DNA from 3 places in the Paenibacillus sp. JJ1722 genome. Region 3 is predicted to be linked to each of the others. Evidence: riboswitches for the same ligand, from Rfam matches in the RefSeq annotation. Region 3 holds a riboswitch; each other region holds the start of a gene.
The links. A riboswitch is a leader RNA that binds a small molecule or an ion and turns the genes downstream of it on or off. The one in region 3 is predicted to bind cobalamin.
Positions count from the first base shown of each region.

Region 1 (5,226 bases), 260 kb from region 3:
TGCCCATGCATGGGGAAGTCTGATGGTTTGGCCCGTAGGTTTGTTGGGTTACGTCTGTTCGTTTATGCTGTTCTCCAACATCGTGCAAATTTATGATTTCAGCCGGGAGTGGACCGCGGTGATGATCATTTTTTTTGTTATCATGCCCTTGTTGCTATGGATGTTGCTCCGACCCAAATCTAAAGGGAGAGGCGGAGATGATAAGGCATCTAACGGAGAGCGGGATAGCAGTAGTCAGAAAGAAAGCCAGCATGGAGGCAGAACAGGACACGACCACTTATAAGATTACTGTATTTATCGGAAAAGTAATTCTTATTTGTCTTTTACCCCTCTGATTGTATACTTGGTAGAAAGAAATACGACTTCTACAAGGGAGGCAACAGAATGGCACAACGCATGGCAGGTAAGAGAGTCGCTCTTGCTGGTCCCCGTAAAGCAGAAGAAATGGCGCTGCTAGTTGTGAAGATGGGGGGTGAGCCAGTACAGCGCCCGGCCCAGGGCACCGTTTTTTTGGATGATATCGAGCTGCGCAACGCTGTTGTATCGTGGGTGAAGCACCCTCCGGACTGGTACATCTTCACGACAGGTATGGGGCTGGATGCCCTGTTTGATATGGCAGAGGATATGGGCGTGGCCGAACAGATCATGGAGTTGCTGCAATCTTCCAACATTGCAGCGCGGGGCTACAAGACGGTCAATGGACTCAAAAAGCGTGGCTTTACGCCAGCAGTACGAGACGAGGACGGAAGTTTGATCGGATTGACAGGAGCTTTCGCCCCATACGATCTGAAGGGGAAGGAAGTACTGTTGCAACTGCATGGCGATCCAGCTCCACGGTTGGTAAAGTGGCTGGACGAGCAGGGGGCAGTGACCCGCCAGGTACTTCCTTATAAGCATATCCCACCTGAGGAAGCAAAATTGCAGGCGTTACTGGAGGATGTTATCCATCGTAATGTTGATGCTGTTACGTTTACAAGTGGTCCGCAAATCCGATTTTTGGCCCAATATGCCAGAGAGCAAAATCGAATCGAGGAGTTACTGGAAGCTTTTCGTGAGGATGTGATTGCTGTATCCGTAGGGAAGGTGACTGCACAGTCCATTGTGGAAGAAGGGATTGATCGAGTCGTGTTTCCAACCGAAGAGCGCATGGGCGCGATGATGGTGGAGCTGGGCAAATATTTTGAACATAACGATTCGGTGCATGGCTGTGGTCTGAAGATCGTGAATGGTCATTGAAATGAGATAGAAATTATAAATGCAGTATGCTAAAAAATGAACTTATATTTTGGGATACAGAGTAAAATAAAGATAAGGGCCTACGAGGTCTTTATCTTTTTTTGTTGGACATGCATCGACAAAGATTTTTGTTATAGCGAAAATGTTTATCTAATATAATGAATAAGTTTCGATGCATGATACTTAGGACAGGAGCTGAGACGTTAATGAATTCTATTTGCGTATTTGCCGGGTCCAGACCTGGACATTCATCGGTATATGTTGAGGCTGCAGGCAAGCTGGGGGAAGCCATGGCTCGCCATCATATCCGTCTGATCTATGGTGGCTCTAGCAGGGGGCTGATGGGAGAGGTGGCGGATGGAATGCTGGCGGGTGACGGTCAGGTCACTGGCATTATGCCCACCCTGTTATTTGATGCAGAGATCATTCATCGGGGAGTTACCGAATTTATTGAGGTAGCAAGCATGCATGAGCGTAAAGCGGCAATGAGCGAGATGGCCGATGCGTTTATCGCCCTTCCGGGTGGCTTGGGAACCTTCGAGGAGCTATTCGAGGTATTGTGCTGGGCGCAAATCGGGATTCATCGCAAGCCGATTGGGCTGCTGAATGTGAATGGATATTTTGACCCGTTAGTAGAAATGGTGCGTCATAGCGTGCAAGAAGGGTTTACCGGGGCTGAGCATCCAGCGTTATTAAGTATCTCTGCGGACCCGGACGAATTGCTACATATGTTAAAAAATAAAGCAGAGAACTTGAAATAAAGCGTTTTTCGTGCTTGCACAACTGATTGAGGCAAGGTTATGATAAGACCCATAATCAAATAGCGGACAGACAAGGTGCCTTTGCGGTTGAGCAAAGGGTAACAGGGAATCGGGTGCAAATCCCGAGCGGTCCCGCCACTGTAAGGAAGAGGATTTTTTAAAATGGTCACTCGTGAAAAACGGGGAAGACGAAAGAATCCGTTGATGCCAAGCCAGGAGACCTACCTTGATCTGTATGCACCGTTAACCTTCGCGGAGAGGATGGGTGTACGAAATCAGGAAATCAGGCACACGTTGCTTTTTCCATGTTGGCTAGAGGTTTGCGTGGATTTGAACGTGCAGCAGCGTTTGAAGCGTAAACAGTCAGATGGAAAACAACGGCAGGCTGGAGGAAGACAAATAGTGTCTTCTTACGCTGTTTGTTCGTCTGATGAGAGATGCGTACATAGAAACCCCATCCGGGCAGGATGGGGTTTTTTCGAGTTACACGATGTGCATAAATCATTGAAATAGATAGCATAGCTGCCCTGAAAAGGATGAATAGGAGGAGCACGATGAGCCCATTAGGAAAATTGCTGGTGATTGGATTTGGACCAGGAGATATGGAACATATCACAAAACGGGCGCTGGATGCGCTGGCCGAAAGTGAGGTCATTATCGGCTACAATACCTACGTTGATTTGATCCGTCCGTTGTTGAACGGACAGGAGATTGTACGCACAGGAATGACAGAGGAAGTGAGCCGTGCACAGGAGGCGGTTCGCCAAGCAGAGATGGGCAAGAAGGTAGCTGTCATTTCCAGTGGAGATGCGGGAGTCTATGGTATGGCAGGGCTGGTGTATGAGGTGCTGATGCAAAAAGGCTGGCGACGCGAGGACGGGGTTGAGGTAGAAGTCGTACCGGGGATCTCGGCTATTCAGTCCTGTGCATCACTGTTGGGGGCGCCAGTTATGCATGATGCGTGCACGATCAGTCTGAGTGATCATCTGACCCCATGGGAAACGATTGTGAAGCGCGTAGAAGCAGCGGCTTCGGCCGATTTTGTGATTGCATTATACAACCCGCGCAGTGGTCGGCGTACCCGCCAGATTGTGGAGACGCAGTCCATTTTGCTGCGTTACCGCGATCCGCAAACTCCAGTCGGGTTGGTGAAAAGTGCTTATCGTGAACGTCAGCAAGTTATTGTAACGACGCTGGAAGATATGCTGAACCATGACATTGGGATGCTGACGACTGTAATCATCGGCAATTCCTCGACGACAGTGTATGACGGCTTGATCGTGACTCCGCGCGGATATCAGCGCAAATACACATTAGATGCGACCGAGCAGGCACTCAAGCCGCACCAGCGTCTCCGCACGGAAGCGGAGCCGTGGTCGCTGGGCGCACAAGAGGATACACCGCAGGCAAGCGCAGCCCCGACTACGCCCGCTGGACCCTCCGCGAGCGGCGCTGCGGTTGCGACGCAGGCACGCCCGCAAGCGATGGCTGCCGTGCAGGCAACGAATGCTGTGCAAACCGGCGCAGCCCCAGCATCGCTGGCGGCAGAGGCACTAAGCCGCCTCGCTGTCGGCGGCAAGCTGCCTGGCGCAGCCAACGCTCGCTGGAGCGGGCAAGCGCCTACCGCCGAGAGCACCGCCGGAACGTCAGCGGTGGCCGGAGCGGGGGCTACGGCTGGAATGGCGACAGGCGGCTTTGGCAAGCCTGCGCTGTTTGAGGTGGGCGTTTCCCCGGGTGTGGGAAACAAGAAGTTCACCGCTCGTCAGATGGCGCTGCTCGCCGAGGTAGCGGGTGATGACGGCGAGCTGGAATACACGCCAGATCATCAGATCGTGCTGCGCGTGCCGTGTGCAGACCCCGAGGAACTGGTCGGACGGCTGCGGGATGAACGATTCATTGTCATGCCGATTGGCGATGTGTTTAAGGTGAAGGCGTGCGACTTCTGTAATATGGAGAAGGATGACGCTGTACCTGTGGCTGAGCATCTACAGGTTGTACTTGGCGGATTACAGGCACCCAAGGAAACGAGTATTGCATTGAACGGATGCGGTATGGCTTGCTATGGAGCGGTGCTGGAGGATATCGGAATCGTCTATCGCAAGGGAGGATACGATCTCTTCCTCGGCGGCAAAAAATTCGGCCGCAATGCTCATGCTGCTCAGCCTGTAGCGGAAGGAATTCCGGGTGATCAGATTACTGATATCGTGGAGAACGTCATTGCTGAATATAAGGAAAAAGGGCATCCGAATGAGCGTTTTCATAAATTTTTTAAACGTGTAGGTGTCGTTGCGGGTTTCCGGCATGAAGATGCACCAGCAACGGTAGAAGTGAATGCGGTTTGTGGTGATTAATGGAATGAAGGCCTGATGAACTGGATACAAGCATATATATAAAATAGGGCGTCATGCAGGTTATCCCTATTAAAGAGGAGGAAAAAACAGCAGTGGATGCAATATTGTTGGTTGGACATGGAAGTCGGGACCCGGAGGGGAACCAGGAGCTGCTGGAATTTGCACAGGCAGTGGCAGACCGGGTACCGGATATGTGCGTGGAAACCTGTTTCTTGGAGTTGGCACGTCCCAGCATTGCTGAAGGGATGCAAACATGTGTGGAGAAAGGGGCGACGCGTGTCGTTCTTATTCCGATTATCTTGTTCGCAGCGGTACATGCCAAAATTGATATTCCGATGGCTATTGACCGGGCAAAAGCAAAATATCCGCAGGTGGAATTTGTATACGGACGCCCGATTGGCGTTCACGAGAAAATCGTCAGCATTCTGCAAAGCCGCTTGAAAGAGGCCCGTCCGGTTGCGATTCCAGCGGGAATGAATAGCGCTGTAGAGGCATTTCCCGAGGTATCCGACGAAGAAACGGCGGTACTTGTGTTAGGACGCGGAAGTAGCGATCCAGATGCGAACAGTGACTTTTTCAAAATCACCCGTATGCTGTGGGAGCAGCTTTCTTATACGTGGGTAGAGAGCAGCTTTATCGGTGTGACGCAGCCTTCTTTTCCCGATGGATTGGAGCGTTGTGTACGATTGGGGGCCAAAAAGATTATCGTGCTTCCCTATTTTCTGTTCACGGGTGTGCTGATTAAGCGCATCGGAGAAATGACCCAGGAATTTGCCGAGGCTCACCCTACATTACAAGTGGAGATGGGCGGATATTTTGGTTTCCATCCCCAATTGATTGAACTGGTGCTGGAGCGAGCTAAGGAAGGCTTGTTTGGC
Region 1 covers NZ_CP182500.1:5,657,104-5,662,329, reverse strand. Annotated here, with positions in the region: gene ACM1ND_RS25175 (GerAB/ArcD/ProY family transporter) at 1-283, shown strand, start outside; gene ACM1ND_RS25170 (uroporphyrinogen-III synthase) at 385-1,236, shown strand; gene ACM1ND_RS25165 (TIGR00730 family Rossman fold protein) at 1,443-1,997, shown strand; cobalamin riboswitch at 2,054-2,241, shown strand; gene cobJ (precorrin-3B C(17)-methyltransferase) at 2,552-4,348, shown strand; gene ACM1ND_RS25155 (sirohydrochlorin chelatase) at 4,441-5,226, shown strand, end outside.
Region 1: another riboswitch for cobalamin. It lies ahead of cobJ (precorrin-3B C(17)-methyltransferase); the one in region 3 lies ahead of ACM1ND_RS26320 (ABC transporter substrate-binding protein).

Region 2 (5,226 bases), 230 kb from region 3:
CACGCGAAGAAACGGAAACGGAAACCCGGCAGGCTGCTGAATCGCTCATTCATAACCTGAACACCATGAGCAGTCGGGCGGGTGGACAGATTCCATTCACTTCACTGAATTACGGAATGTGCACGTCTGCTGAAGGACGGCTTGTTACTCAATCGCTGCTGGAGGCCACTATTCGCGGCTTGGGCAGCGGGGAAACTCCTATTTTTCCGCAGCATATTTTCCAATGCAAAGAGGGAATCAACCAGGCAGAAGGCGACATCAATTATGATTTGTTCTTACGGGCAGTAGAATGCTCTAGCAGACGGATGTATCCCAATTTTGTGAATGTGGATGCCACCTTCAACTTGCCTTTTTACCGTGCTGATGACCCGGATACCATTATAGCGACAATGGGTTGCCGTACCCGCACCATTTCTGACCGTTTCGGTAGAAACCGGCAGAGTGGCAAGGGAAATCTCTCCTTCAATACCATTAATCTGGTGCGGCTTGGCATTGAGTATGGTATTTGCACAGGCAAACGCCTGACACCTGACCGTGATCGCTTTGATGCGAGACTGGAAGAAGTTATGCGCATTGCGGTGGATGGCCTAATCCATCGCTATCAAATCCAGACCAGCCAACCGGCCAAAGCCTCGGACTTTATGATGCGCGAAGGGGTATGGGAAGGTGGAGAACAACTGGCGCCAGATGATAAGGTGGGAAGCGTACTAAAGCACGGTACGCTTTCGATCGGGTTCATCGGGCTGGCTGAGTGCATGAAGGCACTATACGGGAAACACCACGGGGAGGATGATTTCGTATACCGCGAGGCACAGCGAATCATCACTTCCATGCGCGTGTATTGCGATCGAATGAGTGAATATCACAATTTAAATATTACATTGTTCGCTACGCCTGCCGAAGGTCTGTCGGGCAAGTTCACATTGCTGGATCAACGTGATTTCGGGATTATCCCTGAGGTAAATGATCGAGAATATTACACGAATTCTTTTCATATTCCCGTGTATTATACGCTCCCGGCTGCTCGTAAAATCAGCTTGGAAGCTCCGTTCCATAACCTCTGCAACGCTGGTGCGATTTCATACATCGAGCTGGATGGTAACGCGCGGAATAACCCGGATGCGTTTCTTAAAATTGTTCAGTACGCGCTGCATCAGAACATCGGCTATTTCTCTATCAACCACCCGGTGGATCGTTGTACGGAATGTGGTTATGAAGGGATTATCGGGACAAGCTGCCCCCAATGCGGCACAGATGAGGAGCATACACACTTTCAGCGCTTACGTCGGGTAACCGGATATCTGACAGGAGATTATACCGTTCGCTTTAATGCTGCAAAACAGGCAGAAGTTCGAGACCGGGTGAAACATAAGTGAATTTGTGTGGCTACATTCCGGAATCTCTGAACGAAGGATACGGCCTGCGCACTGTCGTGTTTATTAGCGGTTGCCGTCATGCCTGTCCCGGATGCTTTAATCCAGCGTCGTGGAGCTTCCGTGCAGGTGAGCCATTTACACCCCAACGACAACAGGAAGTCATTCGTGACATCATGGATAATCCGTTGTTGGACGGACTGACTCTCTGCGGGGGAGATCCGTTTTTCTCAGCAGCAGAATGCTCGCAATTTGTGCGTGACTTCCGCGAGGCCTGTCCCGACCGAACCGTGTGGGCTTATACTGGCTTTGTCTATGAAGATTTACTCACAGATCAGGAGCGACAGGAGCTAGCGCTTTTGTGCGATGTGATTGTGGATGGTCGTTTTGTAGAACAGCAAAAGGACCTGACCCTTCCCTTCCGGGGCAGTCGCAACCAGCGTCTGGTAGATGTAAAAGCCAGTATTCAGGCAGGCTATACCGTTTCATTGGCTTAACGCGAAGTTTACCCGGCAAGATGCTATATATCTAAGACAAGTCCCCATCATGGGTAAGGCTTGTCTTTTTTTCATATAGCTAACTGTTTCCATTGGAGTTTCTATTGCGCATCCTGTAAGTTTCACTTATGATGGTGAACAAGTATACGAGTGCATAATTATTCGTCATACCTTAACCGCATAGCTTGGAGATAGGTGTCTGTTCTATTCAGATCAGGCTTAAAAGGGAAGCCGGTGCAAATCCGGCACGGTCCCGCCACTGTAAACGGGGAACTTTCAGCTGTTCATATATCCACTGGTCCACAGACCGGGAAGGAATGCTGAGAGTCATGATCCGTAAGTCAGGAGACCTGCCTATTTTAACAACATCGCAAGTACCTACGGAAGATAGGGAGGTGTTAAGAGCAGTCGCCGTATTTTTGATTTTTTAATCACGGAGGCATTCTTTCCCCTACTTATTTTTAACTCTGGGGGAAGAATGCCTTTTTTGGTACGTAAAAATAAAACAGCTACCCACTAGGAGGAAAAGTACATGTCCATTATTGAATGGCCTGAATTGTCCGGCTTGATTAGCAGTAATCTGGGATATCCGCGTATCGGCGAAAACCGGGAATGGAAGAAAGCACTGGAACGCTTCTGGAACGGCAGCATTAACGAAAGCGAACTGCAGACGGAGATGAAAAGATTACGGTTGGAGCATCTGAGCAAGCAGCGTGACAAGGGGATTGATCGCATTCCTGTCGGAGACTTCTCCTATTACGATCACATGCTGGATACATCTGTAATGTTCGGTCTGGTACCCGAACGGTTCAACCATCGTCCCGCAGGTCCGGTTCCTCTGTCCGTGTATTTTGGGATCGCTCGTGGACAGAAGGGAGCAACCGCCAGTGAAATGACCAAATGGATGAATACCAATTATCACTACATCGTTCCTGAATTGGCAAACGCAGTCCCGGTGTTCACTGAAAATAAACCCTTACAGGCTTATCGTGAAGCAAAACAAGAACTAGGCATTGATGGGAAACCGGTCCTCATCGGCCCCTATTCATTCGTTACCTTATCCAAAGGCTATGATCGTAAGGATTTGGCCACCATCGTACGAAGCTTCCTGCCACTGTACACCCGTATCCTGTCTGAACTAGCGGCAGAAGGCGTTCAGTGGGTCCAAATCGATGAACCTGTCCTAACCACCTCATTCCCGGCAGAGGATTTGGACATTATTCAGGAAGTCTATGAAGCTTTGACTCAAGCTGCGCCCTCCTTGAATATAATGCTGCAAACCTACTTTGGCAGCCTGGACCATTATGAGCGTCTGTCCGCACTTCCGGTACAGGGATTGGGTCTTGATTTTGTGTATGATGATGGCGAAAATCTTCAGCATATATTGCAGCATGGCTTCCCTAAAGGAAAAACGCTGGGCGCTGGGGTTATTGACGGGCGCAATATATGGCGAAGCGACCTGAACGCTGTGGCTGCCCTGCTGGGTCAGTTAGCAGAACAAACCACTGCCGCACAGCTTATCGTACAGCCATCATGCAGTCTGCTGCATGTGCCAGTCAGTCTGGAGGCAGAGCACAAGCTGGACAAGGAGCTGGTGCAAGCGCTGGCCTTTGCCGATGAAAAGCTGGAGGAAATCGCCGTCCTGACGGCTGCACTTGGCAAACACGATCCTTCCGCACTCGCCAAGCTTGAGCAAAGTGCGGATGCGGTAGCCCGTTTCAACAGTTCAGCGGCACGCGTACAGACAGCTGCCGATCTGGCCGACCTGTTGGCAAAAGAGCCTCTGTCACGCAGCGTTCCTTTCGCCGAGCGTCGTGAGATTCAGCAAAATAAGCTGAAGTTGCCTCCACTGCCTACGACGACCATTGGTAGCTTCCCGCAAACCGCCGAGATCCGCAAGGCCCGCCTGCACTATCGCAAAGGAGAATGGTCAGCCGAGCAATACCGGGCGTTCATCCAACAGCAAATTAAGGAATGGATTGATATTCAAGAGGACATTGGCATTGACGTGCTTGTTCATGGAGAATTTGAGCGGACCGATATGGTTGAATTTTTTGGCGAAAAGCTGAACGGCTTTGCTTTTACGCAAAACGGATGGGTGCAGTCCTACGGCTCCCGCTGTGTTAAACCGCCGATTATATACGGAGACGTTTCCTTCGATCAGCCCATGACCGTGGAAGAAACGGCATTCGCCCAATCGTTAACTTCCAAGCCTGTTAAGGGAATGCTTACAGGCCCTGTGACCATTTTGAACTGGTCTTTTGAACGTAACGATATTCCTCGTAGTCAAGTTGCTTTACAGTTGGCTCTGGCATTACGGGCAGAGGTAGAGGCACTGGAACAAGCGGGCATCGGCATGATTCAGGTCGATGAGCCTGCAATTCGTGAAGGGCTTCCACTGAAAAAAGAACAACAGCAAGCCTATCTGGACTGGGCGGTTCAAGCCTTCCTTGTGACCACGGCCACCGTTGAACCTGCGACCCAAATCCATACGCACATGTGCTATTCCGAATTTCAGCATATGATTCAGTCCATCTCCGATATGGATGCCGACGTCATATCTATTGAAACTTCGCGAAGTCACGGAGAACTGATTGTCAGCTTTGAAGATCAGGTATACGACAAGGGCATCGGTCTGGGCGTGTACGATATCCACAGTCCGCGCATCCCCGATGTATCTGAAATGCTAAGCATGATCCAGCGTGCTCTGCGCGTACTGCCATCAGATTTGTTCTGGGTTAATCCGGACTGTGGTCTGAAAACCCGCACCAAGGAGGAATCTATCGCCGCCTTGCGACTAATGGTACAAGCGGCTCAAGCAGCCCGGGCTGCATTGGCTGTATCCAACTAATCTTTTTATCGTATCGAATCGCACCATCATTTCACCATATCCTATTCCCCTTTCCGGCCCTTTTTGGTAAAAGCCGGGAAGGGGGATTTATTCTAGGTCATATAATGTATAAACGCCTTGAATATGCTCCATTTTCATCTGCTTCATATGTACGCCTAAGCCATGTTCTTGATCCCAGGAGCAACTAAAATTCAAATACAGTTCATCCTTTGCCGATGAGTCGGAAATCAGTATAGACACAAGCTGTATTCGATCCAGCAATTGTTCCGGCCGCTCCACATAAGGCGCATATTCATCTGGGTCCTCTCCCCATATACTGTAAGCATTCCGGTACTTTTCCACTATGCCAGCATAATGATGGTGTATGGACTCCAACACTTGAGGATGAATAGCTGACGAATATTCCATATACTGCTCCCATGTGTTTTTTTGCAACTGTGTAGGTTCTTCTATAGTCTGTGCCTGTTCTTCGGAGTCAGCCCCCACGATAAATTCGACTTCTACT
Region 2 covers NZ_CP182500.1:5,686,140-5,691,365, forward strand. Annotated here, with positions in the region: gene ACM1ND_RS25285 (anaerobic ribonucleoside triphosphate reductase) at 1-1,376, shown strand, start outside; gene nrdG (anaerobic ribonucleoside-triphosphate reductase activating protein) at 1,373-1,870, shown strand; cobalamin riboswitch at 2,047-2,243, shown strand; gene metE (5-methyltetrahydropteroyltriglutamate--homocysteine S-methyltransferase) at 2,403-4,721, shown strand; gene ACM1ND_RS25300 (DUF6985 domain-containing protein) at 4,809-5,226, opposite strand, start outside.
Region 2: another riboswitch for cobalamin. It lies ahead of metE (5-methyltetrahydropteroyltriglutamate--homocysteine S-methyltransferase); the one in region 3 lies ahead of ACM1ND_RS26320 (ABC transporter substrate-binding protein).

Region 3 (5,226 bases):
TTGGGGGTCCCTTTCATTTATGCGAAGAAAAAGAAAGCAATCACGCTGAATGAGCAGGTATACTTCGCAGAGGTTCATTCGTTCACTCGGCAGGAAACCTATCAGGTGAGTATTTCCCAAAAATATCTCCATGCCAGCGACCATGTGCTGATCGTAGATGATTTTTTGGCTACTGGCGCAGCATTGGTCGGACTTACGGATATTGTTAAGGAAGCAGGAGCGGAGTTGGCCGGGGTTGGCTGTGTGATTGAGAAGAGCTTCCAGGAAGGTCGTGGACTGTTGGAGCAAAGAGGCATTGCCGTACGTTCTCTTGCGCGTATCGCTTCCATGGCACCAGGCGAGGTTCATTTTATAGAGGAAGCTGGCGTGGTGATTCCTCCCGTTAAGGAGAATGTGGGATGTTAAGTAAACAAAAGTTATTCGCGCTGGGCTTCCAGCATGTCATGGCGATGTACGCTGGAGCAATTGCTGTACCTCTAATTGTAGGGGGAGCATTGCACCTGACACCAGCCCAGATGGCTTATTTGGTGGCTGCCGATCTGTTCACTTGCGGGATTGCTACGTTATTACAGATTATGGGCACACGCTTTTTCGGTAGTAGACTGCCTGTCATTTTAGGCTGTACGTTTACGGCAGTAGGGCCCATCATCGCGATTGCTTCGACCTCAAATTTAGCGACAGCGTATGGTGCAATTATTTTGTCTGGTATATTTGTGGTGTTAGCAGCACCGTTGTATGGCAAGCTGCTACGCTTTTTCCCCACGGTGGTTACAGGTTCGGTCGTTACGATTATCGGTCTATCCCTTATTCCGGTGGCGATGAACAATGTAGCAGGGGGCCAGGGCAGTTCGGACTTTGGACAGCCACGTAATTTACTGTTGGCGTTAGTCACACTACTGGTTATTCTGCTTGTGAATCGGTTGGCAAAAGGCTTTTTGCGCTCGATTTCCGTGCTTATTGGTTTGTTCGCGGGCACAGTGGTTGCTTATGGAATGGGAATGGTGCATTTTGCTCCCGTGGCGGAGGCCTCATGGGTGAGTGTTGCACAGCCGTTTTATTTTGGTAAGCCAGAGTTTAGCATTATGGCAGTTTGTACGATGATTATCGTCAATATTGTCAGCATGGTCGAGTCAACGGGCGTTTATCTGGCAGTAGGCAAAGCGATTGATCAGAAGGTGGAGCAGAAGCAGATCGTCAATGGTCTGCGTTCCGAAGGACTTGCGATTATGCTTGGGGGTATTTTTAACGCGTTTCCTTATACAGCTTTCTCGCAAAATGTTGGTTTGATTTCACTCACGCGCGTCAAATCGCGAAACGTTATTTTTGCTGCGGGCGGTATCATGGTTGTTCTTGGTTTGCTTCCTAAGCTGGCTGCCTTAACGACAGTGATTCCTAACGCTGTGCTGGGCGGGGCGATGATCGTCATGTTCGGCTCGGTCGCTGCATCAGGCATGTCTATTTTGTCAGAAGTGGATCTACGGAAAGAAAGCAATCTGCTGATCGCAGCATGCAGCATTGCCGTGGGCCTAGGCTCTGCCGTTCTGCCGCAAATGTTCGACCAGCTGCCGAGCTTTGCTAAAATGCTGTTGCAAAATGGCATCGTTTCGGGTTCGATTACAGCGATTGTCTTGAACATCGTTTTGACAAGAAAACAGGGCGAACCGGTCAAAAGCGTGACGGTTCAGGAGGTTCCACAGAAGGTTTGATGATTAGGAATAAATAAACCCTTGCCGTCTGGGGACATATAGATATTGACCCTGTCCGACTGTGCAGTGGCGCTAAAGTTAACTCTTAAGTTGATTTATTTACTAGAGGAATTTGCTAGAGTAGTGGGCGAGGTCGTGGTATAATTTACCTTATGGATTTTGAATAGTGGTGGATGTTTTCGGACTACGGTGCAGCTTCCCGAAAGGGGGTGAAGCCGATGGTTACACTTGTGTCGTGCTACGATGTGGTGCGTTGGATGGTTACGTTACTAAGCCTGGTGTTTAGTATTCGTAAACTTTATCGCTGGCTACGTCGAAAATTTCGGAACAAGCGAAAACCCACCGCGTAATTAGGTTGGCCCCTAACGGTGGGTTTCGTTTGCATTAACATTTAGTTATGCAGCGCGCCGTGGTGGTGATCCACAGCCTTTCAAGTCCTAAGAGTCTTTGCCGTTGGCGCGGCGAAGACTCTTTTTAGTATACGGACACGATGATTATCTATATACCTAATTTTAGCACGTTCATTTCGTGCACGCAATGAATAGACATCACCTTCATTCTCGCCACATCGTTCAAATTTAAATTATTGTGCAGCATTTATTGACAAGCCTGTGACAACAAAATAAGATCGTAATGGAAAGAAATAAAGGAAGAAAACAGGTGTGAGCCGGACGACTCTATGTACGAGGTTTTGTTGAGACCATGTAGATGGTTGTTGAGCGTGTTCACTTAAAAGGGAAGTTCGGTAGATTCCGACACGGACCCGCCACTGTATACAGGCATCAGCAGGATACTGCTGGAGCTTTCAGAACAGCCACTGGAACTGTGAAGAACCGGGAAGGCCTGAAAGATGCGCCTGGAGTCAGGAGACCTGCCTGTTTTGACATCACTGTCAGACCCACGGGATGCTGGGGAGGTGGTTAGGCGTGCTGCATACGGAATGTCTGAAACCGATCCGATCCCTTCTATGTTTTTGGAGTTGGCTTCGAGGTGAGTTTTGACATTTTATAATGAAAGCATTTCTGACTGCTGATCAAGTGGTCCGGAATGCTTTTTTCGCGTTTTGCGTTAGGTTTATATGATTTTACAAGATAGAGGGGGATTCATTGAATGATTAGCAATCGTAGCAGGCGTTCATGGTTGATATGTACAGGGGTGATGCTGTTGCTGGCAGTTATGGCTCTTTCGGGATGTGCCAGCAATAAGACGTCGGATAGCTCCGGCAAGGGTGAAAACGCGTCAGCACAACAAACAGCGACAGATAAAAAGCTGGTAATGGCGTATACATGGAAACCGTCAGGCGTTGACCCGCACGGAGATAATAGCTGGGATGTGATGCGATCCGGTGCAGGTGAGACACTGGTACGTTTGAATGAAAAGCTGGAGCCTGTGGCTTGGCTGGCAAAGGAGTGGAAGCAGGATAGTCCTACAGTTTGGACGTTCAGCTTGCAGGATAAAGTCACTTTTCATGATGGAAAGAGTATGGATGCAGCAGGTGTAAAAGCGTCTTTGCTGCGCTCTATCGAGAAAAGCCATCTGGCGAAGGATTTACTGAATGTGAAGTCCATTGATGTAAGCGGCCCGCTGGCTTTGAAAATCACGACAAACCAGCCGAACGCGGCGCTGGTGTCCAATCTAGCTGATCCATCGACAATTGTACTGGATGTGGCATCGATGAAAGATGAGCAGAGTTACCCAGCGATGACAGGCGCCTTTAAAATCAAAGCGTTCAACAAGGACCAATCGTTGGTCGTAGAGCGTTATGACGGATATTGGGGCGAGAAGGCACGACTGGCTGAAGCGACGATGAAGTTCATTACGGACGGGAATTCGCGTCTGATGGCGCTGCAATCCGGCGAGGTGGACGTAGCGACGGATATTCCGGTTGATAATGCAGAGGTACTGAAAAAGAATGACAAGCTACAAGTGCTGTCGGCTCCCTCCTTGCGCACCCATATGATCGTGTACAATATGGAATCGCCAGTATTCAAGGATGCGGCGAACCGTAAGGTGGTGGACAGCCTGATTCCACGCACATCGATTGTGAGCGCCGTCATGAGGGGCTTCGGTACGGAAGCAAGCAGCCCATTCCCGAGCATTCTTCCCTTTGGTAAAGTTGAGCGTAAAGCGCTGGGGGGAACGGCAGAGCAGCTGTTGACGAAGGATGGCTGGCAGAAGGACGCCCAAGGGACATGGACTAAGCAAGGCAAGCCGTTCGAGGTTACGCTGCTGACTTTCCCTCAGCGTCCGGAGCTCTCTGTTATGGCTGAGGTCATCCAAAGCCAATTGCTGAAAGAGGGAATCCAGGTCAAGATTCGCAAGGTGGAAAATATCGACGAGGCGTTGACCAAAAACGATTGGGATTTTGCAATGTACAGCATGCTTACTGCTCATACAGGAGAGCCGCAATATTTTATGGACATGTTTTATTCTTCGAAAAGCGAAGCCAATGTAAGCCGGTATAGTTCCAAACCGCTAGAGAGTATTCTTAACAGCTTGAAGCTGGCGAAGGATACAGCGCAGCGTAATGCTGTGACACTACAAGCGCTGGATATCATCAATGCGGATTTGCCACAGTCGTTCATTGTGCATCCTGATAATGTGTTTGGTGTGAAAAAAGGGGTGGAGGGTTTTACACCCCATCCGATCGAGTATTACTACATTACAGCGCAATCTGATATTACGGAATAACGAGCTGCGTATCCTATGATTCGTTTTATACTGGAACGTGTGGCGCAGCTGCTCATCATTGTATTCGTTGTATCCACGCTGACTTTTGTACTGATGCGGCTCGCTCCTGGTGACCCTGCTACTATTTTGCTCACCGCGCATAATGTCCCTGCCTCTGAGGAGGCGTTGACGACGCTACGGCAGGAACTGGGCTTAAACGAGCCGCTTCATATTCAATATGTGAACTGGCTGCGAGATGTGTTCACGGGGCATTGGGGCACCTCGTATGTATCCAAGGAATCCGTGCTAGCCGAACTATGGAACAGACTGCCTGCTACTGTGGAGCTAGCTGCTGCGGGCTTTGCCGTCATGACGGTGCTTACGCTGGGGCTGGGACTGGCTGCCTCGCTAAAAATCAGCGGCCCACTGGATCGTCTGGGCAGGCTGTTTGCCCTGCTGGGATCGTCGATTCCCTCTTTTTGGCTTGGTTTTCTGTTGATCTATCTATTCTCCGTTCGCTTGGGCTGGCTCCCATCCATGGGAAGGGAGGACTGGACACATCTAGTGCTCCCAGCGCTGACTCTTGGCGCAGGTTTGGGAGCGGTGCAAGCCCGTGTACTGCGCGCTCAAATGCTGGAGCTGGGTGACCGGAATTTTGTGAAAGCAGCGAAGGCTCGAGGCTTTTCACGTATGCATATCCTGTTTTTTGAGATATTTAAGCATGCGGTTCTGCCTATGATTACACTGCTAGGTACCAATCTATCATTTATGCTGGCAGGTAATGTCATCGTCGAGACCATTTTTTCATGGCCGGGGTTAGGTAAGTATTTTATAGATGCGATTACCCAGC
Region 3 covers NZ_CP182500.1:5,914,023-5,919,248, reverse strand. Annotated here, with positions in the region: gene ACM1ND_RS26330 (xanthine phosphoribosyltransferase) at 1-405, shown strand, start outside; gene ACM1ND_RS26325 (nucleobase:cation symporter-2 family protein) at 399-1,706, shown strand; cobalamin riboswitch at 2,396-2,600, shown strand; gene ACM1ND_RS26320 (ABC transporter substrate-binding protein) at 2,817-4,397, shown strand; gene nikB (nickel ABC transporter permease) at 4,413-5,226, shown strand, end outside.